2 regions of the Streptomyces sp. NPDC093064 genome follow, and region 1 is predicted to be linked to the other one. Evidence: predicted binding sites of a transcription regulator. Region 1 holds the regulator's gene; the other holds the start of a gene.
The links. The regulator HrcA, encoded in region 1, represses chaperone genes, less so after heat shock. The targets are predictions, from matches to a motif close to TTNGCACTCNGNNNNNCNGAGTGCNAA.

Region 1 (14,465 bases):
CACACAGGCTCCGTCGACGGCCCGGGTGACCTTCCCGGTGACCGAGATCTTCCGGCCGTCCTTCGTCTCCCCCTGGCAGTCCACGGTGACCACGGTGGTCTCGGACGCCGACGGCGACCGGTTCCCCTGGTTTCCCGCCGTGCGCGTCCGTCCGGCGTCGTCGTCCCTGCCTATGCAGCTGAGCCAACTCACCGACGTGTGTCGCCGGTTCAGCTCCGCCGTCGCCGTCACGTCGGTCGTGGACGCCGCCGAGGCGGCGTTGAGCCCGCCGGGTTCACATGCGACGGCCCCGCCCGCGGCGACCACCGCGAGCACCGCCACGGCCCTCACCCGCCGCCCGCGCGGCAGGTGCCGAATCCGCCTCAATGCCCCCATGTACGGCAGCCTGCCACCGCCACGCCCGGCGCGGTAGAGCGCATACGGCCACACGCGCGCCGCGCGCGCCCGCGCTCATGCGGCCCTGCCGGTCAGGACCAGCGGCCGGTACGGCCCAGCAGCAGGGCGGCGGCCGCCGTGCCGGCGGTGGAGGTGCGCAGCACGGTGGGGCCGAGCACATACGCCTTCGCCCCCGCGTCCCGGAACTGCCCCAACTCCTCGGGCGACACTCCGCCTTCAGGGCCGACGACCAGCACGATCTCGCCCTGGGCGGGGAGTTCGACGGTGGCCAGACGTTCCTCGCCGCTCTCGTGGAGCACGCCGGCGAAGTCGGCTTCGGCCAGAAGTGCGGCAACCTGTTTGGTCGTCGCCGCGTCCGCGACCTCGGGGAAGCGCACCCGTCGGGACTGCTTGCCGGCCTCGCGGGCGGTCGCGCGCCACTTGCCGAGCGCCTTCAGACCCCGGTCGCCCTTCCACTGCGTGATACAGCGGGAGGCGGCCCACGGCACGATCGCGTCCACGCCGACCTCGGTCATGGTCTCCACGGCGAGTTCGCCGCGGTCGCCCTTGGGCAGGGCCTGGACGACGGTGATACGGGGGGACTCCGGCGGTTCCTCGACGAGGGACGCCAAGTCCGAGACCACCAGCCGGTCCTTGCCCTCGGCGGCCTTGACCACGCCCTCGATCCAGCGCCCGCGGCCGTCGGTGAGCACCAGGCCCTCACCCGGCCGCAGCCGCTTGACCGAGACCGCGTGCCGCCCCTCGGGGCCCTCCAGCACGAACTCCGTTCCGATTGCCTTCAGTTCGTCCACGACGAACACCGGCGCGGTCATCGCGCGTCACCTCCTGCCGCAAAACCGGCCGCCAACGCCGCCCGTGCGGCGTCGAGTTCCGCGAGCAGCACCTCCACCAACTGCCCGGCGGGCAGCTCGCGGGCCATCCGGTGGCCCTGGCCCGCCCACAGCGCCATGCCCTGCGCGTCCTTCGCCTTGGCGGCCGCCTTGCGCAGCGGCGCGGTGAGGTGGTGGACCTCCGGGTAGGCGGCGGGCGCGTACGGGCCGTGCTCCCGCATGAAGCGGTTGACCAGTCCACGGGCCGGCCGCCCGGAGAACGCCCGGGTCAGCTCCGTACGCGGGAACACCGGGTCCGTGAGCGCCTGCTTGTGCAGGTCGTGCGCGCCGGACTCGGGAGTGACGAGGAAGGCCGTGCCGAGCTGGGCTGCGCCGGCGCCCGCCGCGAGCACGGCGGCGATCTGGCTGCCGCGCATGATGCCGCCCGTGGCGATGATCGGCAGGGCGACCGCCTCGCGGATCTGCGCGACGAGCGAGAGCACGCCGATCCCGGCGCCGTTCTGTTCCGGCAGGTCGCGGTGGGTGCCCTGGTGGCCGCCGGCCTCCACGCCCTGGGCGATCACCGCGTCCGCGCCCGAGCGGTCCACGGCGAGCGCCTCCTCGGTGGTGGTGGCGGTGGCGAGGACGAAGGTGCCGACCCGGTGCAGGGAGTCCACGACCTCGCGGGCGGGCACGCCGAAGTGGAAGGAGACGACCGGCACCGGGTCCTCCAGGAGCACGGCGAGCTTGGCGTCGTAGCCGTCGTCGCGTCCGGACGCCGGGTCGCCGAGTTCGGTGTCGTACCAGCCGGGCTCACCGGCGAGCTGGTGGGCGTAGAGGTCGACGGCGCCGGTCTCGGCGCTCTCCGGCTGCGGCATGAACACGTTGACGCCGAAGGGGCGGCCGGTCAGCCCGCGCAGCTGCTTGATCTCCTGGTACATGCCGTCGGCGGTCTTGTAACCGGCGGCGAGGAATCCCAGTCCACCGGCATCGGACACCGCCGCGGCGAGCGGCGGCACCGCGGGACCGCCCGCCATCGGCGCCTGCACGATCGGGTGCGGGAAGAGATCGGTCAGTGCGGAGGACATGACGGCATGTTGTCACGTCCTCCTGACGAGTCCGAATCCGGGCGACCTCTGGCATATGCCGGAGGAATCCCTTCCGAGCCAACCACCGAACCCGGCCGACCCCAGCCCCGCGTCAGCGACCGTTGAAGGCGTCCTTCACCTGCGAGAACAGGCCTTGCTGCCCGGTTGACTGTGCCTGCCCGGGGGCAACCCCCGAGACCCCCGGCCGACCCCAGCCCCCGCGTCAGCGACCGTTGAAGGCGTCCTTCAACCGCGAGAACAGGCCCTGCTGCCCCGGCTGACTGTGCCTGCCCGGGGGCAACCCCCGAGACCCCCGGCCGACCCCAGCCCCCGCGTCAGCGACCGTTGAAGGCGTCCTTCAACCGCGAGAACAGGCCCTGCTGCCCCGGTTGGAACTGCCCCTGTGGGCGTTCCTCGCCGCGCAGCTTGGAGAGCTCGCGCAGCACGCGTTCCTGCTCGGGGTCGAGCTTGGTCGGGGTCTGGACCTCGACGTGGACGATGAGGTCGCCCCGGCCGCCGCCACGCAGGTGCGTGACGCCGCGGCCGTGCAGCGGGATCGACTGACCGGACTGGGTGCCCGGGCGGATGTCGACCTCCTCCAAGCCGTCCAGGGTCTCCAGCGGCACCTTGGTGCCGAGGGCCGCCGCGGTCATCGGGATGGTGACCGTGCAGTGCAGGTCGTCGCCGCGCCGCTGGAAGGTCGAGTGCGGCAGCTCGTGGATCTCGACGTACAGGTCGCCGGCCGGACCGCCGCCGGGGCCGACCTCGCCCTCGCCCGCGAGCTGGATGCGCGTGCCGTTGTCGACACCGGCCGGGATCTTCACGGTCAGGGTGCGGCGGGCGCGGATGCGGCCGTCGCCGGCGCACTCCGGGCACGGGGTGGGAACCACCGTGCCGAAGCCCTGGCACTGGGGGCACGGGCGCGACGTCATGACCTGGCCCAGGAAGGACCGGGTGACCTGCGAGACCTCACCCCGGCCGCGGCACATGTCACACGTCTGTGCGGTCGTGCCCGGAGCCGCGCCCTCGCCGCTGCACGTGTTGCAGACGACGGCCGTGTCGACCTGGATGTCCTTCGTGGTGCCGAAGGCCGCCTCGTCCAGCTCGACCTCGAGCCGGATCATCGCGTCCTGGCCCCGGCGCGTGCGCGAACGCGGTCCGCGCTGCGACGCCGTGCCGAAGAAGGCGTCCATGATGTCGGAGAAGTTCCCGAAGGAACCGGCCCCGAAGCCGCTCGCGCCGGCCGCGCCGGCCTGCGAGAGGGGGTCGCCGCCGAGATCGTAGACCTGCTTCTTCTGCGGGTCGGAGAGCACCTCGTAAGCGGCGTTGATCTCCTTGAACCGCTCCTGGGTCTTGGGATCCGGGTTGACGTCCGGGTGCAGCTCGCGCGCGAGCCGCCGGAAGGCCTTCTTGATCTCTTCCTGCGACGCGTCACGGCGCACGCCGAGAACGGCGTAGTAGTCCGTGGCCACCTACGACTCCGCCAGGATCTGTCCGACGTACCGTGCCACTGCGCGTACCGCTCCCATCGTTCCCGGGTAATCCATGCGGGTCGGTCCGACCACGCCGAGCTTGGCCACTGCCTCGCCGCCCGAACCGTAGCCGACCGACACGATGGACGTGGAGTTGAGTCCTTCGTGGGCGTTCTCGTGACCGATGCGCACGGTCATGCCCGGATTCTGCGTCTCACCGAGCAGCCTCAGCATCACGACCTGCTCCTCCAGCGCCTCCAGAACGGGCCGGATCGTGAGCGGGAAGTCGTGAGGGAAGCGGGTGAGGTTGGCGGTGCCGCCGATGACCAGCCGCTCCTCGTTCTCCTCGACGAGCGTCTCCAGGAGGGTGGACAGCACGGTCGAGACGGTACCCCGGTCCTCGACGTCGAAGCCGTCGGGCAGGTCCTCCACGAGGTGCGGGACGTCCGTGAAACGGCGCCCCGCGACCCGGCTGTTCAGCCGCGCCCGCAGGTCGGCCAGGGAGGTCTCCCCGAAGGGCACCGGGCAGTCCACCATCCGCTGCTCGACCCGGCCGGTGTCCGTGATCAGCACGAGCATCACCCGCGCGGGCGCGAGGGCCAGCAGCTCCACGTGCCGCACGGTCGAACGGGTCAGCGACGGGTACTGCACCACGGCGACCTGCCGGGTCAGCTGGGCGAGCAGCCGTACCGTGCGGGCCACCACGTCGTCGAGGTCGACGGCGCCGTCGAGGAAGTTCTGGATGGCGCGCCGCTCGGGCGCGGTCATCGGCTTGACCTCGGCCAGCTTGTCGACGAACAGGCGGTACCCCTTGTCGGTGGGGATACGGCCGGCACTGGTGTGCGGCTGGGCGATGTAGCCCTCGTCCTCCAGGGCCGCCATGTCGTTGCGGACCGTGGCCGGTGAGACGCCCAGGCCATGCCGCTCGGTGAGGGCCTTGGAGCCCACCGGCTCCTCGGTGCCGACGTAGTCCTGGACGATGGCGCGCAGCACCTGAAGCCGCCGCTCGCTGAGCATCGCGCACACCTCCAGGGTCGTTCCTCGGCCACCCGCCTGGCACTCTGCGCATACGAGTGCCAGCTCTACCCGGCCCAGTGTACGGCCGCCGGGTACACCCCCGGCAAGGCCGGGCCGCGAAGGACTACGAGGTCGGGACCAGGATCACCCGGGATCGGCCGGGATGTCGTACCCGGCCGCGGTCGCAGCACTAGCGTCGCCGTATGACGGCTGGTCGGGAAGAACCTCGTAAAGAGCCTCGGGACGAACCTCGGGAAGAGCCTCGCGAAGAGCTGGAATGGGAACGGCTGGCGGACGGCGTCGGGCGGTGCCGCCTTCCGGTGTGGGACTGCACGGCCGGGCTGGTCGTCGGGGCGGACGCCGCGCTGATGGTCGACGCGGGGTCGAGCCGCGCGGAGGGCGCGTGGTTGTGCGCGCGGGCGCGGGAGCTCTCCGGTGGTCGTGTGACACTTCTCGCGCTCACCCACCCGCACTTCGACCACGTCTTCGGGGCGGCCGAGTTCACCGGCGCGGAGGTGTTCGCCGCCGTGGGCGCGGCCGCGGTGTTCACCGGCGGGCGCGAGGAGCTGTGCGCGGACGCGGTGCGCCACGGGCTGGACGCGCGGGCGGCACGCGAGGCGGCGGACGTGCTGGTGCGCCCCGGCCGCGAGGTCGGCGACCGGCTGACCCTGCGGCTCGGCGGCGGGCGGGAGGCGCTGCTGGTGAACGTGGGTCCGGGTCACACGGCGCACGACCTCGCCGTGGTGGTGCCGGGCGAGCCGTCGGTGGTGTTCTGCGGAGACCTGGTCGAGGAGTCCGGCGAGCCCCAGGCGGGCCCGGACGCCGTGCCGTCCCGGTGGCCCGCCGCCCTCGACCGACTGCTGGCGCTCGGCGGCGAGGACGCGCTGTACGTCCCCGGTCACGGAGCGGTGGTGGACGCCGCGTTCGTCCGCGCCCAGCGGGACGCCCTGGCCGCGCGCTTCGGCGTGTCGCCCTGATCGGACACGGGCCTGTCCATATCGTCACTCGAATGCGCCAGTATTCGCCCGACCTCACTCCTCCCTGGAAGAAGCCGCGGACCGAGCCGGAGGTTTCCGCCGAGCCGGGTCTGGTGGTGGAGGAGCCCGGGACGGGCTTCTGCGGGGCGGTGATCCGCTGCGAGGCGGGCACGGTGACGCTGGAGGACCGTTTCGGCAAGCACCGGGTGTTCCCGCTCGCGCCCGGCGGCTTCCTGCTGGAGGGCCGGGTGGTCACCCTGGTGAAACCGTCGTCCGGCCCGGTACGGCCCACCCGCACGGCATCCGGTTCGGTCGCCGTGCCCGAGGCACGCGCGCGCGTGGCCCGCGCCGGGCGCATCTACGTCGAGGGCCGGCACGACGCCGAACTGGTCGAGAAGGTGTGGGGCGACGACCTGCGCGTCGAGGGCGTGGTCGTGGAGTACCTGGAGGGCGTCGACGACCTGCCGGCGATCGTCGAGGCGTTCGCGCCCGGTCCGGACGCCCGCCTCGGCGTCCTCGTGGACCACCTGGTCCCCGGCAGCAAGGAGTGGCGCATCGCCGAGTCGGTGACCAGCGAGCACGCGCTGGTGGTCGGCCACCCGTACATCGACGTCTGGGAGGCCGTGAAGCCGTCCTCGCTCGGGATCGGGTCCTGGCCCCGCGTCCCGCGCGGCCAGGACTGGAAGACGGGCGTGTGCCGCGCCCTGGGCTGGCCGGAGAACACGGGCGCGGCCTGGAAGGGGATCCTGTCCCACGTGCGGTCCTACAAGGACCTGCAACCGGAGCTGCTGGGCCGGGTCGAGCAGTTGATCGACTTCGTCACCGTCCAGCCCGAGTAGCCGCTCGGGTCCGGCTCCGGGTGCTCCGGGCGACTCAGTCCACCAGGTCCCGCACCACCGCGTCCGCCAGCAGCCGCCCCCGCAGGGTGAGCACGGCGCGCCCCGCCTCGTACGGCCCCTCCTGGAGCAGCCCGTCGGACAGCGCGCGCCGGGACGCGGCCAGTCCGTCCGGGCGCAGCAGGTCCAGCGGGACGCCCTCCCGCAGCCGCAGTTCCAGCAGGATGCGCTCCACCCGGCGGTCCTCCTCCGTGAGGAGTTCCCTTCCTGCGCCCGGGGAGCGGCCGGCCGCCAGGGCTGCCGCGTACGCCCCCGGATGCTTCACGTTCCACCAGCGCACGCCCCCCACGTGGCTGTGCGCACCGGGTCCGGCGCCCCACCAGTCGGCGCCGCGCCAGTACAGCTCGTTGTGCAGGCAGCGGCCGGCTTCCGAGGTGGCCCAGTTGGACACCTCGTACCACTCGAAGCCCGCCGCGGTCAGCGTCTCCTCGGCGATCAGGTAGCGGTCGGCGTGCACGTCGTCGTCCGTCATCGGGATCTCCCCGCGCCGGATCCGGCGGGCGAGTTGGGTGCCCTCCTCCACGATGAGGGCGTACGCCGAGACGTGGTCGGGGCCGGCGCCGAGGGCCGCGTCCAGCGAGGCCCGCCAGTCGTCGTCGGACTCGCCGGGGGTGCCGTAGATCAGGTCGAGGTTGACGTGCTCGAAGCCGGCGGCGCGGGCCTCGGCCACACAGGCCTCGGGGCGGCCGGGCGTGTGCGTGCGGTCGAGGATCTTCAGCACGTGCTGCCGGGCGCTCTGCATGCCGAAGGAGATCCGGTTGAAGCCGCCCTCGCGGAGCGTGGCCAGGTAGGCGGCGTCGACCGACTCCGGGTTGGCCTCCGTCGTGATCTCGGCGTCGGCCGCGAGGCCGAACTCGTCGCGGATCGCCCCCAGCATCCGCACCAGGTCGTCCGCGGCCAGCAGCGTGGGCGTGCCGCCGCCGACGAAGACCGTGCGGACCTCGCGCGGGTCGTCGCCGAGCACCTTGCGGGCGAGGCGGACCTCGTCGGTCAGCGTCCCGGCGTAGTTGTCACGGGACGCGAGCACCCCGCCGGTGCCGCGCAGCTCGGTGGCCGTGTACGTGTTGAAGTCGCAGTAGCCGCAGCGGGTCGCGCAGTAGGGGACGTGCAGATAGAACCCGAGAGGCCGGTCGGCCGCCCCGGCGAGCGCGCCCACAGGCAGCGCACCGTCATCGGGAACGGACTCACCATCGGGAAGTGCGGAAGGCATACCTCCCATTGTCCAGCACCCCGGGCGAAGCCCGGGGCCCGGCGGCTGGGGCGGGCGGTTTCTCGGGCGCCGGTGTTTTGTCAGTTGCGTTCGGCCTGGAGTACCAGCAGGGCCAGGTCGTCCTCAGGTGGGCCCGTGCCGAAGTCGTGTACGAGGCGGCGGATGCGCTCGGCGATCGGTTCCGCGTCGAGTCCGGCGCAGCCGGCGAGGGCCACGGCGAGGCCGTCCCCGTCGTCGAACTGGCGGGAGCCGGAGCGCCGCTCGGTGACGCCGTCGGTGACGCACAGCAAGGTGTCGCCGGGTCGCAGCTCGAAGGTCTCGCAGGCGTACGTCTCGTCCTCGATCACCCCGAGCAGCGCCTGCGGCCGGGCCGCCGTACGGACGCCGCCCTCGCGCTCGAGGACCAGCGGCAGCGGATGCCCGGCGGAGGCGAGGGTGCAGCGCACGCCGCCGTCGAAGGGGACCAGCTCGCCGTACAGCAGGGACAGGAACCGGGTCTGGGTGTCGCCGGGGACCGGCGTCCGTCCGCCGGCCGCCACCAGGACGCGCGCGGCGGCGTCGGCGGTCTCGGTGGCATCGTCGAGGAGGAGCTGATTGAGGCGGTCCAGGACGTCGGCGACGCCGTAGCCCTCGCGGGCCAGCAGCCGCAGCCAGGGGCGGGCGAGCCCGATGACCACGGCGGCCTCGGGGCCCTTGCCCTGCACGTCGCCGACGGCGAAGCACCAGCGGCCGTCGCCGGCCGGGAAGAGGTCGTAGAAGTCGCCGCTCGGGCCGCCCTTGTCGCACGGCTCGTACACCAGCGCGCTGCGCAGACCGGGGATCTCGGCGACCGCGCCGGGCAGCAGGCCGCGCTGGAGCACGGCGCTGATGGTGGCCTGGCGGGCGTACTGCCGGGCCGCACCGATGGCGAGGGCGACCCGGCGACTGAGGTCCTCGACCAGCCCGGTGACCTCGTCGGGGAAGCGGAGCAGCCCGGTCCGCCCGATGACCAGCGTGCCCAGCGGACGGCCGCCCGCGATCAGGCGGTACGCCAGCGCCGCGCCGTGGGCCGCGTACGGGCCGAGGGCCTCCCCGGGCCACGGATAGGAGGCGGGCCCTGACCGCAGGCCGTCGGTGGGACGCGGCGGGTCCTTCTCCAGGAATCGCCGCAGTTCCTCGATCCGGCTCTCGCTGCCGTGCCAGACACGGGCGAGCCGCGGCCCGGCCGCGCCGGCCCCGTCGTTCCAGCCTCCGCCGCCCTCGCCTCCGCTCCAGCGCGAGGCCCCCCACCGGCCGGTGGACTCGTCCTCCAGCCACACCGCGCACCAGTCGGCGAGCCGGGGCACGAGCAACTGTCCGGTGAGTGAGGCGACCATGTCCTCGTCGAGCTGTCCGGCGAGCAGGTCGGAGGCCTCCGCGAGGAAGGACAGCGCGCCGCGCCCCAGCCAGTCCCGGTCCCGCCCGGCGCGCTGCGGCTCGGGCGCGGGGACCTCGGCGATGCCGAGCTCGCGTTCCGCGCCGTACGCCGCCTCCTCGTCCTCCTCCGCCGGGCCGGCCTCGGCGGGCAGCCGCGCCCACACCGTCTTGGTGCCGGTCCGGTAGGTGACGCCCCACTCCTCGCAGAGCGTCGCGACCAGTCGCAGGCCGCGGCCGTACTCCGGGGTTTCGTGCGGTGTCCCGGAGCCGTGGTCGCTGGGGGCGCGCGAGGGGTGGTGGTCGCACACCTCGACCACGCAGGCGCCGGTCTCCGGCTCCAGCCGGCAGGTCAGCTCGACGTCGGTGCCCGCGTGCACGACGGCGTTGGTGACCAGTTCGCTGACCACGATCAGGGCATCCTCGGCCAGTCGCTCGCCGATCTCGAACCCGAGGTCCGTCCACTCGGCCAGCGCGGAGCGCAGCACGGCGCGGGCGGAGCGGGGCGCGAGGGAGCCCCCGGGCAGTACCGCGTGGGTCCACGGGCACGCCCCCGCGGTGTGCGCGGCCGCGCCGGACGCGTGCGCGGGTACCCCGGAGGCACGGGAGGCGGTCTCCCGCTGCGTGGGAATGGCCCCCATCTGCGGCTCCCCGGGCGGTCCGGACGAATCGGTTTCGGTCAACGCCGACAGGGTGACAGACCGACCGCGCCCATAAGCAAGGAGTTACCGAAGTGTGTCTCCTTGTATGAGAACTGCACTACCGGAGTGATCAAAGACGGACAGATCCGAGTGCCCGTGAACGCATTCGTGATCGTTCCCCGCGCGCCCGAGGCGCGCGGGGAGTTCACCGGCCGGGCCGCCTCAGCGATCACGCCTCCCGCGCGCCCGCGTACATCTCCTCGATCAGATGCTTGTACTCCCGCTCCACCACGGGCCGCTTCAGCTTCAGGCTCGGGGTGATCTCGCCGTGCTCGACGTCGAGGTCGCGCGGCAGCAGGCGGAACTTCTTGATGGTCTGCCAGCGCTGCAGGCCCTCGTTGAGCTGCCTGACGTAGCCGTCGACCATCTCGACCGTCCGCGGCGCTGCGACGACCTCGGCGTACGGCCTGCCCCCCAGGCCGTTCTCCTTGGCCCACTCCATGATCGCGAGCTCGTCGAGGGCGATCAGCGCGGTGCAGAAGTTCCGGTCGGCGCCGTGCACGAGGATGTTGGAGACGTACGGGCACACCGCCTTGAACTGGCCCTCGACCTCGGCGGGCGCGATGTACTTGCCGCCGGAGGTCTTGATGAGGTCCTTCTTGCGGTCGGTGATGCGCAGGTAGCCGTCCGGGGAGAGCTCGCCGATGTCGCCGGTGTGGAACCAGCCGTCGGCCTCCAGCACCTCGGCGGTCTGCTCGGGCAGCTTGTGGTAGCCCTCCATGATGCCGGGGCCGCGCAGCAGGATCTCGCCGTCGTCCGCGATGCGCACCTCGGTGCCGGGCAGCGGCCTGCCGACCGTGCCGGTGCGGTAGGCCTCGCCGGGGTTGACGAAGGAGGCGGCGGAGGACTCGGTGAGGCCGTAGCCCTCCAGGATGTGGATGCCGGCGCCGGCGAAGAAGTAGCCGATCTCCGGGGCGAGGGCGGCGCTGCCCGAGACGCAGGCGCGCAGCCGGCCGCCGAAGGCCTCGCGGATCTTGGCGTAGACGAGCGCGTCGGCGACCTTGTGCTTGGCGGCCAGGGCGAAGGGCGCGGAGCGGGTGCCGGTGCGCCTGAAGTTGTCCTGGGTGACCTTGGCGTACTCGCGGGCGACCTCGGCGGCCCACTGGAAGATCTTGTACTTGGCCGGGCCGCCGGCGCGCGCCTTGGCGGCGACGCCGTTGTAGACCTTCTCGAAGATGCGCGGGACGGCCGCCATGTAGGTCGGCTGGACGACCGGAAGATTCTCGATGATCTTGTCCACGCGGCCGTCCACGGCGGTGACGTGCCCGACCTCGATCTGGCCGGACGTGAGGACCTTGCCGAAGACGTGCGCGAGCGGCAGCCACAGGTACTGCACGTCGTCGGCGCCGACCAGCCCGGTGGCGGCGATGGCCTTGGCCATGTACGACCAGTTGTCGTGCGGCAGCCGGACGCCCTTGGGGCGGCCGGTGGTGCCGGAGGTGTAGATGAGGGTGGCGAGCTGGTCCTTGGTGATCGCGTCGACCCGCTCCTTGATCAACTCGGGGTGCTCGCCCAGGTACGCGGCGCCGCGCCGCTCCAGCTCGGCCAGGCTGAGCACCCGGTCGCCGGTCTCGACGCCGTCCGCGTCGATGACGACGACGTGGTGCAGCTCGGGCAGCTCGGCGCGCTTCTCCTCGGCCTTGGCCAGTTGCTCGGCGTTCTCCGCGATGAGCACCCTGCTCTGGGAGTCGGAGAGGATGAAGGCCGACTCGCCGGCGCTGGTCTGCGGGTAGACCGTGGTCGTGGCCGCGCCCGCGCACATGATGCCGAGGTCCGCCAGCAGCCACTCCACACGGGTGGAGGAGGCGAGTGCGACCCGCTCCTCCGGCCGCACGCCCAGTTCGATGAGTCCGGCCGCGATCGCGTAGACCCGCTCGGCGGACTGCGCCCAGCTCAGCGACTTCCAGTCGTCCGGACCCGCGCCGGATGCCGCGGGTACGGGGTAGCGGTAGGCCTCGGCGTCCGGTGTGGCCGCCACACGCTCCAGGAAGAGGGCCGCCACGGACGGCGGACGGTTCTCGATCAGGGTCTGTGCGTCGCTCACGACATCCTCCGGGGCCCGCGACAATGCGGCTGGCTCTTTGCGGCTGGGGTGACTCACGTGTGGTGGTTCGGACTGTTGCTTAACTCGTGAGTAACTAACGAGCAGGATCAGACTAAGGTGCGACCGGCCACCGCGTAAGAGGCAGCGCTCGGTCACTTCCCACAGAGAGCTACCGCGTGAATGCGCGGGGGCCCGCCGCGCCTTCGCACGACGGGCCCCTTTTTCACCCGGTTCACCGGGTTACGGCCGCACGTCCCGAGCTACCGAGCGGTCACTTCTTGCCCTTGGCCGACCCCGCGCTGTCATCGCTGGAGAGCACCGCGATGAAGGCCTCCTGGGGAACCTCCACGGAACCCACCATCTTCATGCGCTTCTTGCCCTCCTTCTGCTTCTCCAGCAGCTTCCGCTTACGGGAGATGTCACCGCCGTAGCACTTGGCGAGGACGTCCTTGCGGATGGCGCGGATGGTCTCGCGGGCGATCACCCGGGAGCCGATGGCGGCCTGGACGGGCACCTCGAAGCTCTGCCGCGGGATCAGCTCCCTGAGCTTGGCGACGAGCCGGACGCCGTACGCGTACGCCTGGTCCTTGTGGGTGATCGCCGAGAAGGCGTCCACCTTGTCGCCGTGCAGCAGGATGTCGACCTTGACCAGGGAGCTGCTCTGCTCACCGGTGGGCTCGTAGTCGAGGGAGGCGTAGCCGCGGGTCTTGGACTTCAACTGGTCGAAGAAGTCGAAGACGATCTCGGCGAGCGGGAGGGTGTAGCGGATCTCGACGCGGTCCTCGGAGAGGTAGTCCATGCCCAGCAGCGTGCCGCGGCGGGTCTGGCACAGTTCCATGATCGAGCCGATGAACTCGGTGGGCGCGAGGATCGTGGCCCGCACGACGGGCTCGTACACCTCGGCGAGCTTCCCCTCGGGGAACTCGCTGGGGTTGGTGACCGTGTGCTCGGTGCCGTCCTCCATCAGCACGCGGTAGACCACGTTGGGGGCGGTGGCGATCAGGTCGAGCCCGAACTCGCGCTCCAGTCGCTCGCGGATCACGTCCAGGTGGAGCAGGCCGAGGAAGCCGACGCGGAAGCCGAACCCGAGGGCGGCGGAGGTCTCCGGCTCGTAGACCAGGGCGGCGTCGTTGAGCTGGAGCTTGTCCAGCGCCTCGCGCAGCTCGGGGTAGTCGGAGCCGTCCAGCGGATACAGGCCGGAGAAGACCATCGGCTTGGGGTCCTTGTAGCCGCCCAGCGCCTCCTCGGCGCCCTTGTGCTGGCTGGTGACGGTGTCACCGACCTTGGACTGGCGGACGTCCTTCACCCCGGTGATCAGGTAGCCCACCTCGCCGACGCCGAGGCCGTCGGCCGGCAGCATCTCCGGGGAGTTGGTGCCGATCTCCAGCAGCTCGTGGGTGGCGCCGGTGGACATCATCCGGATCCGCTCGCGCTTGTTGAGCTGACCGTCGATGACACGGACGTAGGTCACGACACCGCGGTAGGAGTCGTAGACGGAATCGAAGATCATCGCGCGGGCGGGGGCGTCGGCGACGCCGACCGGGGCCGGGATCTCCTTGACCACCCGGTCGAGCAGCGCGTCGACGCCGAGGCCGGTCTTGGCGGAGACCTTCAGCACGTCGTCGGGGTCGCAGCCGACGAGGTTGGCAAGCTCCTCGGCGAACTTCTCCGGCTGCGCGGCCGGCAGGTCGATCTTGTTGAGGACCGGGATGATCGTGAGGTCGTTCTCCATCGCCAGGTAGAGGTTGGCGAGGGTCTGGGCCTCGATGCCCTGGGCCGCGTCGACGAGCAGGACGGTCCCCTCGCAGGCGGCGAGCGACCGCGAGACCTCGTAGGTGAAGTCGACGTGCCCGGGGGTGTCGATCATGTTGAGGATGTGCGTGTTGCCGGGGTCGTGGGTGGGAGCCCACGGCAGGCGCACCGCCTGGGACTTGATCGTGATGCCGCGCTCGCGCTCGATGTCCATACGGTCGAGGTACTGAGCGCGCATCTGCCGCTGCTCGACCACCCCGGTCAGCTGGAGCATCCGGTCGGCGAGCGTGGACTTGCCGTGGTCGATGTGCGCGATGATGCAGAAGTTGCGGATCAGAGCCGGGGCGGTACGGCTCGGCTCGGGCACGTTGTCAGGGGTCGCGGGCACGCAGGGTCCTGTTTCTTGAGGCGCCTTATGCCTCGGGTCGGAACGATACGTAGCTTCCATGGTCCCACGGGCGGGGACCGGCGGCCGGTTTGGGCCGTCCAGCGGGCCGCTGGTAGCCTGGGCGACTGTGTCTCATGCCCTCTACGCGCGAGGCACAACTCAAGAAATCACCGGTGCGGGACCCGTGCGGCCCCGTACCAGAACCTGAAAAGGCTCATTCGTGGCGAACATCAAGTCCCAGATCAAGCGGAACAAGACCAACGAGAAGGCCCGGCTGCGCAACAAGGCCGTCAAGTCCTCTCTGAAGACCGCGATCCGCAAGG
Region 2 (14,465 bases), on a different contig from region 1:
AGGCGAGGCCCTGCAGGGCGCGGCCGACGATCATCGGCGTGAGGGAGTCGCTCAGCGCGGCCGTGACCGAGCCGACCACCAGCATGGCGAGGCTCAGCAGGAGCATGCGGCGCTTGCCGTACATGTCGCCGAGGCGGCCCATGACCGGGGTGGCCACGGCCGCGGCGAGCAGCGTGGCGGTGACGGCCCAGACGGTGTCCGACGCCGAGGCGTGCAGGAGCTTGGGCAGCTCGGGAATGATCGGGATCACGAGGGTCTGCATCAGCGAGACCACGATGCCGCCGAAGGCGAGTACGGCCACGACGGCGTTGGGCCGGGGCGCGGATTGCCCGGCCGTGGCGGGCCGGGCGAGTGCGTCGGACATGAAGGAAGGTCTCCGTCGGAGAGGGGGTGTACTTGACTCAGGCAACTTTAATTGGAATTGTTTGACTCAAGCAAGCGAAATCCCGCCGGGCGAGGACCCGGCAGGCGAAGACCCCCCGGACGAAGATCCGGCAGGCAGAGGGGCGGCGCCCGCCCTCCGGCAGCCACCGCCCCCACATCCGGGCCCGAGCCCCCGGGCCCGGCCCGGTTCAGCTCAGCAGCTCAGCAGCTCAGCTCAGCGTCTTCAGCGCCGCCGCGTCGTACGGCTTCAACTCCTCGAAGCGGCCGCCGAGGACCTTCGCCGCCCACTCGGGGTCCTGGAGCAGCGCGCGGCCCACGGCCACCAGGTCGAACTCGTCGCGCTCCAGCCGGTCCAGCAGGTTGTCGAGGCTGCCGACCTCCGCGCCCTCGCCCTGGAACGCCTTGATGAAGTCGCCGTCCAGACCCACCGAGCCGACGCTGATGACCTGCTTGCCCGTCAGCTTCTTCGTCCAGCCCGCGAGGTTGAGGTCCGAGCCCTCGAACTCCGGCAGCCAGTAGCGGCGCGTGGAGGCGTGGAAGACGTCCACTCCGGCCGCCGCCAGCGGCGACAGGATCGCCTCCAGCTCCTCGGGGGTCTCGGCCAGGCGGGCGTCGTAGGCCTCCTGCTTCCACTGCGAGTACCGGAAGAGGACCGGGAAGCCGGGCGAGACGGACTCCCGCACCGCCGCCACGATCTCGGCCGCGAACTTCGTACGGGCCACCGGATCGCCGCCGTAGGCGTCGGTACGGCGGTTGGTGCCCGTCCAGAGGAACTGGTCGAGCAGGTAGCCGTGGGCGCCGTGCAGCTCCACGCCGTCGAAGCCGATGCGCTCCGCGGCGGCGGCCGCCTCGGCGAACGCGCCGATGACGTCGTCCAGGTCCGTCCGCGTCATCGCCCTGCCGGTGACCTCGGACTCGCCGATGCGCAGCCCGGAGGGGCCCACCGCGGGCGCGTCCGGGAACGGCTGCTGGCCCGGCCGGCGCACCATGCCGATGTGCCACAGCTGCGGCACGATCGTGCCGCCCGCCACGTGCACGGCCTCGGCCACCTTGGCCCAGCCCGCGAGCTGCTCCTCGCCGTGGAAGCGGGGCACGCGGTCGCTCTGCCCGGCCGAGTCGTGCCCCACGTAGGTGCCCTCGGTGACGATCAGGCCGACGCCCGCGGCGGCGCGGCGGGCGTAGTACGTCAGCACGTCCTCGCCGGGGACGCCGCCCGGCGAGAACATCCGGGTCATCGGCGCCATCACGATCCGGTTGGGGACGGTGAGGCCGTTCAGCGTGAGGGGGCGGGAGAGGATCTCGGCCGCGCGGGACGCGGACCCGGAAGCGGACTCGGAGGCGGTGACGGTCACGTGGGGGGCTCCTCGGAATCGTGGTCGGTACCGGCCGGCGTGCACGCGCGTCAGCCGGGCACCGGCGTCAACTGCCCTGCCTGCCACGGCATTCCACCGAGCCACTCCTGTGACCCGGAACACGCCCGAGGGCGGCACCCCCTGTCTCCAGGGAGTGCCGCCCTCGGTACGTGAAGGACGGATCCGATCCTCGAGGGGATCAGAAGTCCATGTCACCGCCCGGCATGCCGCCGCCGGCCGGCGCGGCGGCCTTCTCCGGCTTGTCGGCGATGACGGCCTCGGTGGTGAGGAACAGCGCGGCGATGGAGGCGGCGTTCTGCAGCGCGGAACGGGTCACCTTCGCCGGGTCGATGATGCCCTCGGCGACCAGGTCGACGTACTCACCGGTCGCGGCGTTCAGGCCGTGGCCCGGGGTGAGGTTGCGGACCTTCTCCACCACGACGCCGCCCTCGAGGCCGGCGTTGACGGCGATCTGCTTGAGCGGGGCCTCCAGGGCGAGCTTCACGGCCTGCGCGCCGGTCGCCTCGTCACCCTCGAGCTCCAGCTTCTCGAAGACGTTGGTGGTCTGGAGCAGGGCCACGCCACCACCGGCGACGATGCCCTCCTCGACGGCCGCCTTGGCGTTGCGCACGGCGTCCTCGATGCGGTGCTTGCGCTCCTTGAGCTCCACCTCGGTGGCGGCACCGGCCTTGATGACCGCGACACCGCCGGCGAGCTTCGCCAGGCGCTCCTGGAGCTTCTCGCGGTCGTAGTCGGAGTCGCTGTTCTCGATCTCGGCGCGGATCTGGTTGACCCGGCCGTTGACCTGGTCGGAGGAGCCGGCACCGTCGACGATGGTGGTCTCGTCCTTGGTGATGACGACCTTGCGGGCGCGGCCCAGGAGGTCCAGGGTCGCGTTCTCCAGCTTGAGGCCGACCTCCTCGGAGATGACCTCGCCGCCCGTGAGGATGGCGATGTCGCCGAGCATGGCCTTGCGGCGGTCGCCGAAGCCCGGGGCCTTGACGGCGACGGACTTGAAGGTGCCGCGGATCTTGTTGACGACCAGGGTCGACAGGGCCTCGCCCTCGACGTCCTCGGCGATGATCAGCAGCGGCTTGCCCGACTGCATGACCTTCTCCAGGAGCGGGAGCAGGTCCTTGACCGAGGAGATCTTGGAGTTGGCGATGAGGATGTACGGGTCCTCGAGCGACGCCTCCATGCGCTCCATGTCGGTCGCGAAGTAGGCGGAGATGTAGCCCTTGTCGAAGCGCATGCCCTCGGTGAGCTCGAGCTCCAGACCGAAGGTCTGCGACTCCTCGACGGTGATGACGCCTTCCTTGCCGACCTTGTCCATGGCCTCGGCGATGAGCTCGCCGATCTGGGTGTCGGCGGCGGAGATGGAGGCGGTGGAGGCGATCTGCTCCTTGGTCTCGACCTCCTTGGCCTGGTCGAGCAGGGCGGCGGAGACGGCCTCGACGGCCTTCTCGATACCGCGCTTCAGGGCCATCGGGTTGGCACCGGCGGCGACGTTGCGCAGGCCTTCCTTGACGAGGGCCTGGGCGAGCACGGTCGCGGTGGTCGTACCGTCGCCGGCGACGTCGTCCGTCTTCTTGGCGACTTCCTTGACCAGCTCGGCGCCGATCTTCTCGTACGGGTCCTCGAGCTCGATCTCCTTGGCGATGGAGACACCGTCGTTGGTGATCGTGGGGGCACCCCACTTCTTCTCGAGGACGACGTTGCGGCCCTTGGGGCCGAGGGTCACCTTGACGGCGTCCGCGAGCTGGTTCATGCCGCGCTCGAGGCCTCGCCGCGCCTCCTCGTCGAACGCGATGATCTTGGCCATGTGAAGTGGTCCTCCCAGGACTGGGGGTGATTACTTCGGACCGCGCCCGCGCCCGCGACGGACGGCCCCCGACCGGTGGTTCCTTGCCCCACCCGGCCCGTGGCCTCACCGACCCGGTCCTTCGTTGTCACTCTCACCTTCAGAGTGCTAACGCCAATGATTAGCACTCGACCCCTTCGAGTGCAAGCGCCTTCGGGGGTCGGCGGGGCACTCGGCCGGGCGCGAACACGGGCGTACCGGGCCGTGCGGGCGCGCGGTGCGCGGACACGGGCGTGCCGACCGCCGGACGGGGAAGTGCGCCGACACAGCGAAGGGCCCGCACCCCGGCAGCGGAGGTGCGGGCCCTTCCGAAGAAGAACGTCGCTTGCGGTGGTCGCGCGATTCAGGCCGTGACACGGACCATGTCGGCCTGTGGACCCTTCTGGCCCTGCGAGATCTCGAACTCGACCCGCTGGCCCTCTTCCAGCGTGCGGTAGCCGTCCATCTGGATCGCGCTGTAGTGGACGAAGACGTCCGCACCACCGTCGACCGCGATGAAGCCGTACCCCTTCTCCGCGTTGAACCACTTGACGGTGCCCTGAGCCATGCCTAACTCCCCTATTACTGGCCCTTGCACAGATCCACACTTCGCGGACCCGGGTCAGACCTCACCCCCCGTGGATCGGGGGCGTGCGCCGGAACGCGTCGACCGCGGCTGAATGTATCTGTCCAACTGCCGTCTGCAACAGGTCAATCGGACGAGAAATCTGGACGTACGCGGTCCGGAATATAGGAAGAATTCACGCGAATTCAGGGCAAGTCGGGCCCCGCAAACAAGGCAAATGCCACAAAAGGCCCGCAGACTTTGGCTACTTCTTGCCGGGCTCGCGGCAGGAATCCATGGCCCCGGATTCGGAGTTGGAGGGCGCGTTCCCCAACTCTACCGCGCTCAACCACACAGAATTGCCCCCTCCGCTTCTCTCACGGAGGGGGCAATTCGATGAACTCTGCGTAATCGGGATTACCGAAGGTAATGATCAGCCGCCGGCGACCGCCGGGATGATCGAGACGCCCGCGCCGTCCGGGGTGGCCGTCTCGAGGCCCTGCTCGAACCGGACGTCGTCGTCGTTGACGTACACGTTGACGAAGCGGCGCAGCTTGCCCTGGTCGTCCAGGACCCGTGCCGAGATGCCCGTGTGGTTCTTCTCCAGGTCCGAGATGACCTCGGACAGGGTCGCGCCCTCGGCGTTCACCTCGGCCCGGCCGCCGGTGTAGGTGCGCAGGATGGTGGGGATGCGAACGGTCACGCTCATGCCAGGCCAGCCTCTCGGAAGGAGTCCAGGGTCGGACGGATCGTCGCGGTCAGGCCGGTGCCGGCCACCGCGTCCAGCGTCTTCAGCCCGTCGCCGGTGTTGAGGACGACGGTGGTCTTCGTCGGGTCGAGGACGCCGTCCTCGACCAGCTTCTTCGTCACGCCGACCGTCACACCGCCCGCGGTCTCGGCGAAGATGCCCTCGGTCCGCGCCAGCAGCTTGATGGCGTCGACGACCTGCTCGTCGGTCACGTCCTCCACCGCGCCACCGGTGCGGCGCGCGATGTCCAGGACGTACGGGCCGTCGGCCGGGTTGCCGATGGCCAGGGACTTGGCGATCGTGTTCGGCTTCTGCGGCCGCACGACCTCATGGCCGGCCTTGAAGGCGGTGGACACCGGCGAGCAGCCCTCGGCCTGGGCGCCGAAGATCTTGTACGGCTTGTCCTCGACCAGCCCCAGCTCGATCAGCTCCCGCAGGCCCTTGTCGACCTTGGTGAGCTGGGAGCCCGAGGCGATCGGGACGACGATCTGGTCCGGCAGCCGCCAGCCGAGCTGCTCGCAGATCTCGTACGCCAGCGTCTTGGAGCCCTCGGCGTAGTACGGCCGCAGGTTGACGTTGACGAAGCCCCAGCCCTCGCCGGCCGGATCGCCGATCAGCTCGGAGCAGAAACGGTTCACGTCGTCGTAGTTGCCCTCGATGCCGACGAGTTCGCCGCCGTAGATCGCGGCCATCACGACCTTGCCCTGCTCCAGGTCGTGCGGGATGAACACGCAGGAGCGCAGCCCGGCGCGGGCGGCCGCGGCGCCGACGGCGCCGGCCAGGTTGCCGGTCGAGGAGCAGGAGAGGGTGGTGAAGCCGAAGGCGCGGGCCGCCTCCAGTGCCTGGGCGACCACGCGGTCCTTGAAGGAGTGCGTGGGATTGCCGGAGTCGTCCTTCACGTACAGCCCGCCGGTCACCCCCAGTTCGCGGGCGAGGCGGTCGGCCCGGACGAGCTTGGTCCAGCCCGGGTTCAGGTTCGGCTTGCCGGCGACGTCCGCGGGGACGGGCAGCAGCGGCGCGTAGCGCCAGATGTTCGCGGGGCCCGCTTCGATCCTCTTGCGCAGCTCCTCGGTGTCGTAGGCCGAGAAGTCGTAGGCGATCTCCAGCGGGCCGAAACACTCCTCGCAGGCGAAGACCGGGCCGAGGGGGACGCGGTGACCGCACTCGCGGCAGCTCAGCGCCGCTGCGGGGCCGAGGTCCACGGTGGAGTCGGTGCTGCTTACAACGGTCTGCACAGCCATGTGAGGCGAGGCCCTTTCTCCTCATCTTCCTCACGACGCATCTCGCCGTGAGACGGATTTGGCACCTTCCCTAGCCGGGAGCCTCGCGAAGACGATCGGCTGTGCAGGCACAGCAGTCGATACGAGAACCGGCTGGAGGGTTGCCGGGGCTTCATCGGGCCGTGTCCCTCTGCCCCTCTGGATGAGCTGTATTCGGTTGTGACGCGGAGGTGACCCCCGGCATGGGATGGTCGTCCGCGTTGTTCAGACTGTAACGGAAGGCCAGGACGGCTGAGTCAGTCGTCCGAAGCGCGAGACAACAGTGAGGAGCCGCTGACCGTGCTGGAAGAAGTCGAGTGCTGGCTGGCCACCCGCTCCTGGTCCGTGGCCGACCGGCCGCTCCACCAGATTCTGGCGGCCAAGCAGCGCACCGGCCAGTCGGTCTCCGTGGTGCTGCCCGCGCTGAACGAGGAGGCGACGGTCGGCGACATCGTCGCGGTGATCCGCCGCGACCTCGTGGAGCGTGCGCCGCTCGTCGACGAGATCGTCGTCGTCGACTCGGGCTCCACCGACCGCACCTCCGAGGTGGCCGCCGCCGCGGGCGCCCGCGTGGTGCACCGCGACGAGATCCTGCCGCGCCTGCCGGCCGTGCCGGGCAAGGGCGAGGTTCTGTGGCGCTCCCTGCTCGTCACCCGCGGGGACGTCATCTGCTTCGTCGACGCCGATCTGCGGGAGTTCTCCTCCGACTTCGTCACCGGCATCGTGGGCCCGCTGCTCACCGAACGCGACGTCGACCTGGTCAAGGCGATGTACGACCGGCCCTTCACCGTGCCCGGCGGGCACACCTCCAAACCGGCCGCGGCCGGGCAGGCCGGGCAGGGCGGACGGGTCACCGAGCTGATGGCACGCCCGCTGCTCAACATGCACTGGCCGCAGCTGGCCGGCTTCGTGCAGCCGCTCGGCGGCGAGTACGCGGCCCGCCGCTCACTCCTCGAACAACTGCCCTTCCCGGTCGGCTACGGCGTCGAGCTGGGCATGCTGGTCGACGCGCTGCACCTGGTGGGTCTGGACGCCCTCGCCCAGGTCGACGTCGGCGTGCGCAGGCACCGGCACCAGGACGGACAGGCGCTCGGCCGGATGGCCGCCGCGATCTACCGCACCGCCCAGCTGCGCCTGGCCCGGGGCCACCTCGTGCGCCCCTGCCTCACCCAGTTCGTCCGCGGCGAGAACGGCTTCGAGCCGCGGACGTACGGCGTGGACACGGAGGAGCGTCCGCCGATGGCCGAGATCGCGGAGTACGCGGCCCGGCAGGTGGCGTGAAACACCGGTCCCGCCCGTCGTCCGCCGGCTACGAAGCGGAACCGTACGTTTGAGCGTTTCGGGGCCGGGCTAAGTTGAGGCGTATGGCTTCTACGCACGGTGCCGAGGTACTGGTCGCGTCCAATCGCGGCCCGGTTTCGTACGAGGTGCGCGAGAACGGCTCGCTCCACTCCCGGCGCGGAGGCGGGGGGCTGGTGTCCGGGCTCTCCGCGATCGGTCCGGAGGCGGGCGCGGTGTGGGTGTGCGCCGCGCTGAGCGACGCCGACCGGGAGGCGGCGGGCCGCTTCGAGGGCGGGCGCCGGCTGCCGTCGGAGGCGACCGGCGGGCAGCAGGTGCGGATGCTCGACATCGACGCGAAGGTCTTCTCCGACGCCTACAACGGCATCGCCAACTCGGTGCTGTGGTTCGTCCACCACATGCTGTACCAGACCCCGCTGGAGCCGGTCTTCGACGCGGAGTTCCGGCGCCGCTGGAAGTCCTACGAGGCCTACAACCTGGCCTTCGCCGAGGCGCTGGCGGAGGAGGCGGCCGAGGGGGCGGCCGTGGTGGTCCAGGACTACCACCTGACGCTCGTGCCGGGGATGCTGCGCGACTTCCGGTCCGATGTGCGCATCGGGCACTTCTCGCACACGCCGTGGGCGCCGGCGGACTACTTCCGGATCCTCCCCGACGACATCGCCGAGCAGGTGCTGCGCGGGATGCTGGGCGCGGACCGGCTGGGCTTCCTCACCCAGCGGTGGGCGGACGCGTTCGCCGGCTGCTGCGACGCGCTCGTCGGCGGGCTCGGGGGCACCCGGATCGGGGTGCACGGGCTGGGCGCGGACGCGGAGTTCCTGCGGGAGCGGTCGCACCGTGCCGACGTCGACGAGCGGATGGCGGCGCTGCGCGAGGAGGTCGGCACCGGATCGGACGGGAACCCGCGCCGGACGATCGTGCGGGTGGACCGGACCGAGCTGTCCAAGAACATCGTGCGGGGGCTGCACGCGTACCGGCAGCTGCTGGAGGACCGCCCCGAGTGGCGCGAGCGGGTGGTGCACGTGGCGTTCGCCTACCCCTCACGGCAGGACCTCGCGGTGTACCGGGAGTACACGGAGGAGGTGCGGCGGGTGGCCGAGGAGATCAACACCCGCTACGGGACGCCCGGCTGGACCCCGGTCCTGCTGCACGTGGAGGACGACTTCGCGCGCTCGCTCGCGGCGTACCGGATCGCCGACGTGGCGCTGGTCAACCCCATCCGGGACGGGATGAACCTGGTCGCCAAGGAGGTGCCGGTCGTCTCCGACTCGGGGTGTGCGCTGGTGCTGTCGCGGGAGGCGGGCGCGTACGCGGAGCTGGGGGAGGACGCGGTCGTCGTCAACCCGTACGACGTGGTCGGGACGTCCGGGGCGCTGCACCGGGCGCTGAGCATGCCGGAGCACGAGCGGGCGGAGCGGACGAAGCGGCTGGCCGCCGCCGCGACCGCGCTGCCGCCCGCTCGGTGGTTCCTGGACCAGCTGGAGGAACTGGGCGGCTGAGCGGCCGAGTGGCTAGGCGAGGCGGTCCGCCAGGTTCCTCAGCAGTGCCACCACCCCGGCCGGGCCGTCCACCACCAGGTCGGCCCTCTCCGACACCTCCGTGACCTCCGTGCTGCCGCTGCAGACCAGGACGCCCGGAATCCCGTCCGAGCGGAGTTTGTCGACCGCGGCGAAGGCCGGCAGGTCGCCCAGGTCGTCGCCCGCGTACAGGACCGACGTGGCGCCCAGGTCGCGGGCGCAGTCCAGGAGGGCGACGCCCTTGTCCATGCCCGGAGGGCGCAGTTCGAGGACCATACGGCCGGGCTCGACGATCAGCCCGTGTCGGCGGGCCAGGTCGGCGAGGGGCTCGCGCAGCGCCTCGAACGCGGCCTGCGGGTCGTCCGCACGGCGGGTGTGGACGGCGAGCGAGCGGCCCTTCTCCTCGATCCAGGTGCCGTGCCAGGCGCCGATCCGGTCGAGGAGGCCGGGCAGTTCGGCGCGGACCGCGGCGACACCGGGGTGCGGGGGCGGGGCGGTGACCGTGCCCGTGGCGGCGTCCCAGCGCTCGGCGCCGTAGTGGCCGAGGACGACCAGGTGTTCCAGGCCGGGTACGCCCGCGAAGCCGCCGTGGCGCACCGCGACGCCGGGCGGGCGGCCGGTGACCACCGCGACGGCGGCCACCTTCGGGGCGAGCGCGGAGAGCGCGGGCACGGCGTCCGGGTGGGCGCGGGCCTGGTCGGGGTCGGGGACGATCGGGGCGAGCGTCCCGTCGAAGTCGAGCGCGATCAGCGCGTGCTCCGGCCGGGCAAGGATCGCGGCGAGCCCGTCCCGGCCCGCCAAAGTGGCGGGCGTCGGGAGGGAGGAGACGGGGGCGGTCGAGTCGGTGGCGTGACTGTCCTGGCTTCCCATAGGGCGAACCTATCCCTCCACGGCCGCGGGCACTCCTCCGTTCCGGGCGGGTCTCAGCGCTCGGCGCGCCGGGCCTCGCGCACCCGGCGCAGCCGGTTCACCGTGACCGGGTCGTGGGCGAGGGCACGGGTGTCGTCGAGGAGGGCGTTGAGGAGCTGGTAGTAGCGGACGGGCGAGAGGCCCAGTTCCTCGCGTATCGCGCGCTCCTTCGCGCCGGGGCCGGTGAAGCCGCGGCGCTCCAGGGCGAGGATGTCCCGCTCCCTGCGGCCGAGCCCCTGCTCCTCGTCGTCGTCCATACAGGGCACCGTAGCCTCCACCACCGACAGCGGCCCTCGTCGGACCCGACTGTCACGGCTGGGCCGGTGCCGCCGCGCCGTTCCGACCGTACCGGCGTCACCATGTGGACACAATTGGTCTGCACCAAGTAAGTGGACTAGACCTCTCCCGGTCGACGGGTCCACACTGTTCCACGTGAAACACGTCATCGCCCTCGATGTGGGCGGCACCGGGATGAAGGCTGCCCTGGTCGCCGCCGACGGCTCGCTGCTGCACCGGGCCCGCCGGGCGACCGGCCGCGAGCGCGGACCGGACGCCGTCGTCGAGGGCATCCTCGACTTCGCCGCCGAGCTGCGGGCGCACGGCGTCCGGCACCTCGGGGAGGAGGCGGCCGCGGCCGGTGTCGCCGTCCCCGGCATCGTCGACGAGGCGCGGGGTGTCGCCGCCTACGCGGCCAACCTCGGCTGGCGTGACGTACCCCTGCGCGACCTGCTCGCCGAGCGGCTCGGCGCCCCCGTGGCCCTGGGCCACGACGTACGCACCGGCGGGCTGGCCGAAGGCCGGATCGGGGCGGGCAAGGGCGCCGACCGGTTCCTCTTCGTGCCGCTCGGCACCGGGATCGCGGGCGCCATCGGCATCGACGGCCGGGTGGAGGCGGGCGCGCACGGCTTCGCGGGCGAGATCGGCCATATCGTCGTACGCCCCGGCGGCCTGGCCTGTCCGTGCAGGCAGCACGGCTGTCTGGAGCGGTTCGCCTCCGCGTCGGCGATCAGCCAGGCGTGGGCCGAGGCGTGCGGGAACCCGGACGCGGACGCGGCGGACTGCGCCAAGGCCGTGGAGTCCGGGGACGCGCGGGCGCGGGCGGTCTGGCAGGAGGCGGTCGACGCGCTCGCCGACGGGCTGGTCACCGCGCTCACCCTGCTGGACCCGCGCACGCTGATCATCGGCGGCGGGCTCGCCGAGGCGGGCGAGACGCTGTTCGCGCCGCTGCGCGAGGCGGTCCGGCGGCGCGTCACCTTCCAGAAGCTGCCGTCGATCGTTCCCGCGGCCCTCGGGGACACCGCCGGATGCCTGGGCGCGGGGCTCCTGGCCTGGGACCTGCTCAACACTTCTACGACTTTCCGGAGGTAGCCACCTGATGGCCCCCAGCAAGGTTCTGACCGGAGCCCGGGTGGTGTTGCCCACCGGGATCGTGGACGGCGGCCGTGTGATCGTCGACGGCACGCGGATCGCCGACACCGCCCGGGAGGACGCCGAGATCCTCGACGTACGCGGGCACTGGCTGGTCCCCGGCTTCGTCGACATCCACAACCACGGCGGAGGCGGCGCCTCCTTCTCCGGCACGGCCGACGACGTGCTGACCGCCGTCCGCACCCACCGGAAGCACGGCACCACCACCCTGGTCGCCTCGACCGTCACCGACGACATGGGCCTCCTCGTCAAGCAGGCGGGGCTGCTGTCGGAACTCGCCGAGCAGGGCGAGATCGCGGGCGTCCACTTCGAGGGGCCGTTCATCTCGCCGTGCCGCAAGGGAGCACACTCCGAGGAGCTGCTGCGCGACCCGGACCCCGCCGAGGTGCGCAAGCTGATCGACGCCGCCCGCGGCCGGGCCAGGATGATGACCCTGGCCACCGAACTGCCCGGCGGCATCGACTCCGTACGGCTGCTCACGGAGCACGGCGTGATCGCGGCGATCGGGCACACGGACGCGACGTACGAGCAGACGGTGGAGGCGATCGACGCCGGAGCCACCGTCGCCACCCACCTGTTCAACGCGATGCCGCCGCTCGGCCACCGCGCCCCCGGCCCGATCGTGGCCCTGCTGGAGGACGAGCGGATCACGGTCGAGCTGATCAACGACGGCGTGCACCTGCACCCCGCCGCCCTGGAGATGGCGTTCCACCACGCGGGCGCCGGGCGGGTCGCGTTCATCACCGACGCCATGGACGCCGCCGGGATCGGCGACGGCCGCTACCTGCTGGGCCCGCTCCAGGTCGAGGTCGACGGCGGGGTGGCGCGGCTGGTGGAGGGCGGCTCGATCGCGGGCTCGACCCTGACCCTGGACCGGGCGTTCCGGCGGGCGGTCACGATCGACCGGCTGCCGGTCACGGACGTGGTCGCCGCGCTGTCCGCCAATCCGGCCCGGCTGCTCGGGATGGACGACCGGGTGGGTTCCCTGGAACCCGGCAAGGACGCCGATCTCGTCCTGCTCGACGAGGACTTCGCCCTGAACGGCGTGATGCGGCAGGGCGCATGGGTGGTTGAGCCCCAACTGGGCTGATCCGTCCGCCCGTCCGGCCGCGGTGGCCGGTCCGAGGGGTGGGCGGTGGGCCGGGTCTTTGGCATGATCGAGTCTTCGGAACTTCGCGGCGGACGCGCTTACTCGGGGGAGGTCGGCCCGGTGATCCTCACGGTCACGCTGAACACCGCTCTCGACATCACCTATCGGGTGCCGTCCCTGCGGCAGCACGCCTCCCACCGAGTGTCCGAGGTGACCGAGCGGCCCGGCGGCAAGGGCGTCAACGTGGGCCGCGTGCTGGCGGCCCTCGGTCACGAGGTGACGGTCACCGGCTTCGCGGGCGGGGCCACCGGGCACGAGGTACGCGACCTCCTCGCGTCCGAGGCACCGGGCGTGGTGGACGCGCTGGTCCCGGTGGCCGGCGCGACCCGGCGCACGATAGCCGTGGTGGACCAGCACACCGGCGACACCACCCAGCTCAACGAGCCCGGCCCGGTCATCACACCGGCCGAGTGGTCCGCCTTCCAGGACGTCTACGAGGACCTGCTCGGCTCGGTGTCGGCGGTGGCGCTGTGCGGCAGCCTGCCGCCGGGGCTGCCGGTGGGCGCGTACGCCGGTCTGGTGCGCACCGCGCGCGCCGCGAACGTGCCGGTGCTGCTGGACACCAGTGGCGAGGCGCTGCGCCGGGCCGTGGCCGCCCGTCCCGACATCGTCAAGCCGAACGCTGACGAACTGGCCGAACTCACCGGCTCCCACGAGCCGCTGCGCGCCACCCAGGACGCCCGCCGGCGCGGCGCCCGCGCGGTGGTCGCCTCCTTGGGCGCGGAGGGCCTGCTCGCGCACACCTCCGACGGCCTGTGGCGGGCCGCCCCGCCGTCCCGCGTCCGGGGCAACCCGACCGGCGCCGGTGACTCCGCGGTCGCGGGCCTGCTGGTGGGTCTGGTGGAGCAACTCCCCTGGCCGGACCGCCTGAGCCGCGCGGTCGCCCTGTCCACGGCGACGGTCCTGTCCCCGGTGGCCGGCGAGTTCGACCGCGCGGCCTACGAGGAACTGCTGGGGCGGGTGGCGGTGACGGGGGAAGCCACCGCGGCGTGAACGTCAGCCCGACGTGACCCAGCCCTTGACCAGCCACAACTGGTCAAGGTTCGCATCACACTGGTTACCCTGCTCGCACGAGATCCTGATGGTGTTCGTGCCCTTGTTGAGCTGGATCCAGTTGTAGGTCTTCGTCCAGCCCTTCTCGTAGTCGCCCTCGGCTGCGTTCGTCCAGTTTTTCAGGTTGATCGGCCTGTCGGACACGGTGCCGTTGACCGTCAGAGTGGCGGTGCCGTCCTTTCCCGGGACGCCGTAACCGATGAACACGGTGTACTTGCCGTCCTCGGGGATGCCGTCGACGGTCCAGGTGGCCGAGGCGCCGACGTTGTTGAAGTTCGCCACATAGACGCCGCCGGCCGCCTTGGCGCCCTTGATGTCCGAGGCTTTGGTGGCGCCGCCGTCCAGCGGCAGCGCCTCGGCGTCGGTCTTCGGCAACTCGCCGTCGCTCGCTGCGCTGCTGCTCGCCGACGGGCTCGGCTCGGTGCTCTGCGTGGCCGTCGGGGGCGTACCGCCGGCCTGGTTGTCGTCCTTCTTGCCCGAGTCGTCGCCGATCATCGCCACGCCGATGCCGATGACGACCGCGGCGACCACCGCGATGGCGCCGATCAGCAGGCCCTTGGTGTTCGGGCCGCGGCCACGGCCGCCACCACCCTGGGGCTGCTGCCGCGTCGAGGCGCCGCCGGGGAGGGTCTCGGGTGCGGCGTAATGGGCGCTCGGCTGGCCGTACGCGCCTTGCTGCTGCGGGACCTGGCCGTACTGCCGCTGACCGACCGCGCGGACACGGTTGACCGAGTTCGGGTAGCCGTATCCGCCCGAGGGCGGCTGGGCTCCGTTGGCCTGGCCGTCGGCGTACAGGTAGCCAAACGGGTCGTCGTCCTCGGGCGTGCTCGCGCCGCTGTTGCCGGGCGTCATCCCTTGGTACTCCTCAACAGGTGCGGGTGGTGCGGTACGTCGTGAGAAAGGCGAGCCTACCCGCTTCGTGGGACCCAAACGGGTGACTCATGCCGCACAGGGTGGCTGACCT

Region 2: a site for HrcA is predicted at 3,683-3,709, ahead of groL (chaperonin GroEL). Genes of this name have one in related genera too.

The regions. Positions count from the first base shown of each region.
Region 1 is NZ_JBIVPK010000002.1:276,182-290,646, forward strand. It holds gene ACIQFZ_RS04165 (hypothetical protein) at 1-375, opposite strand, end outside; gene ACIQFZ_RS04170 (16S rRNA (uracil(1498)-N(3))-methyltransferase) at 468-1,208, opposite strand; gene ACIQFZ_RS04175 (nitronate monooxygenase) at 1,205-2,293, opposite strand; gene dnaJ (molecular chaperone DnaJ) at 2,629-3,765, opposite strand; gene hrcA (heat-inducible transcriptional repressor HrcA) at 3,766-4,782, opposite strand; gene ACIQFZ_RS04190 (MBL fold metallo-hydrolase) at 5,103-5,759, shown strand; gene ACIQFZ_RS04195 (DUF3097 domain-containing protein) at 5,792-6,598, shown strand; gene hemW (radical SAM family heme chaperone HemW) at 6,633-7,865, opposite strand; gene ACIQFZ_RS04205 (SpoIIE family protein phosphatase) at 7,946-9,898, opposite strand; gene ACIQFZ_RS04210 (AMP-dependent synthetase/ligase) at 10,128-12,002, opposite strand; gene lepA (translation elongation factor 4) at 12,274-14,142, opposite strand; gene rpsT (30S ribosomal protein S20) at 14,363-14,465, shown strand, end outside.
Region 2 is NZ_JBIVPK010000009.1:42,922-57,386, reverse strand. It holds gene ACIQFZ_RS13645 (MFS transporter) at 1-364, opposite strand, end outside; gene ACIQFZ_RS13640 (NADH:flavin oxidoreductase) at 594-1,736, opposite strand; gene groL (chaperonin GroEL) at 1,936-3,558, opposite strand; gene ACIQFZ_RS13630 (cold-shock protein) at 3,941-4,144, opposite strand; gene ACIQFZ_RS13625 (MoaD/ThiS family protein) at 4,575-4,850, opposite strand; gene thrC (threonine synthase) at 4,847-6,130, opposite strand; SAM riboswitch class I at 6,149-6,318, opposite strand; gene ACIQFZ_RS13615 (glucosyl-3-phosphoglycerate synthase) at 6,449-7,429, shown strand; gene ACIQFZ_RS13610 (trehalose-6-phosphate synthase) at 7,513-8,943, shown strand; gene otsB (trehalose-phosphatase) at 8,956-9,831, opposite strand; gene ACIQFZ_RS13600 (DUF3263 domain-containing protein) at 9,885-10,127, opposite strand; gene ACIQFZ_RS13595 (ROK family protein) at 10,303-11,238, shown strand; gene nagA (N-acetylglucosamine-6-phosphate deacetylase) at 11,246-12,388, shown strand; gene ACIQFZ_RS13585 (1-phosphofructokinase family hexose kinase) at 12,509-13,441, shown strand; gene ACIQFZ_RS13580 (carbohydrate-binding protein) at 13,445-14,353, opposite strand.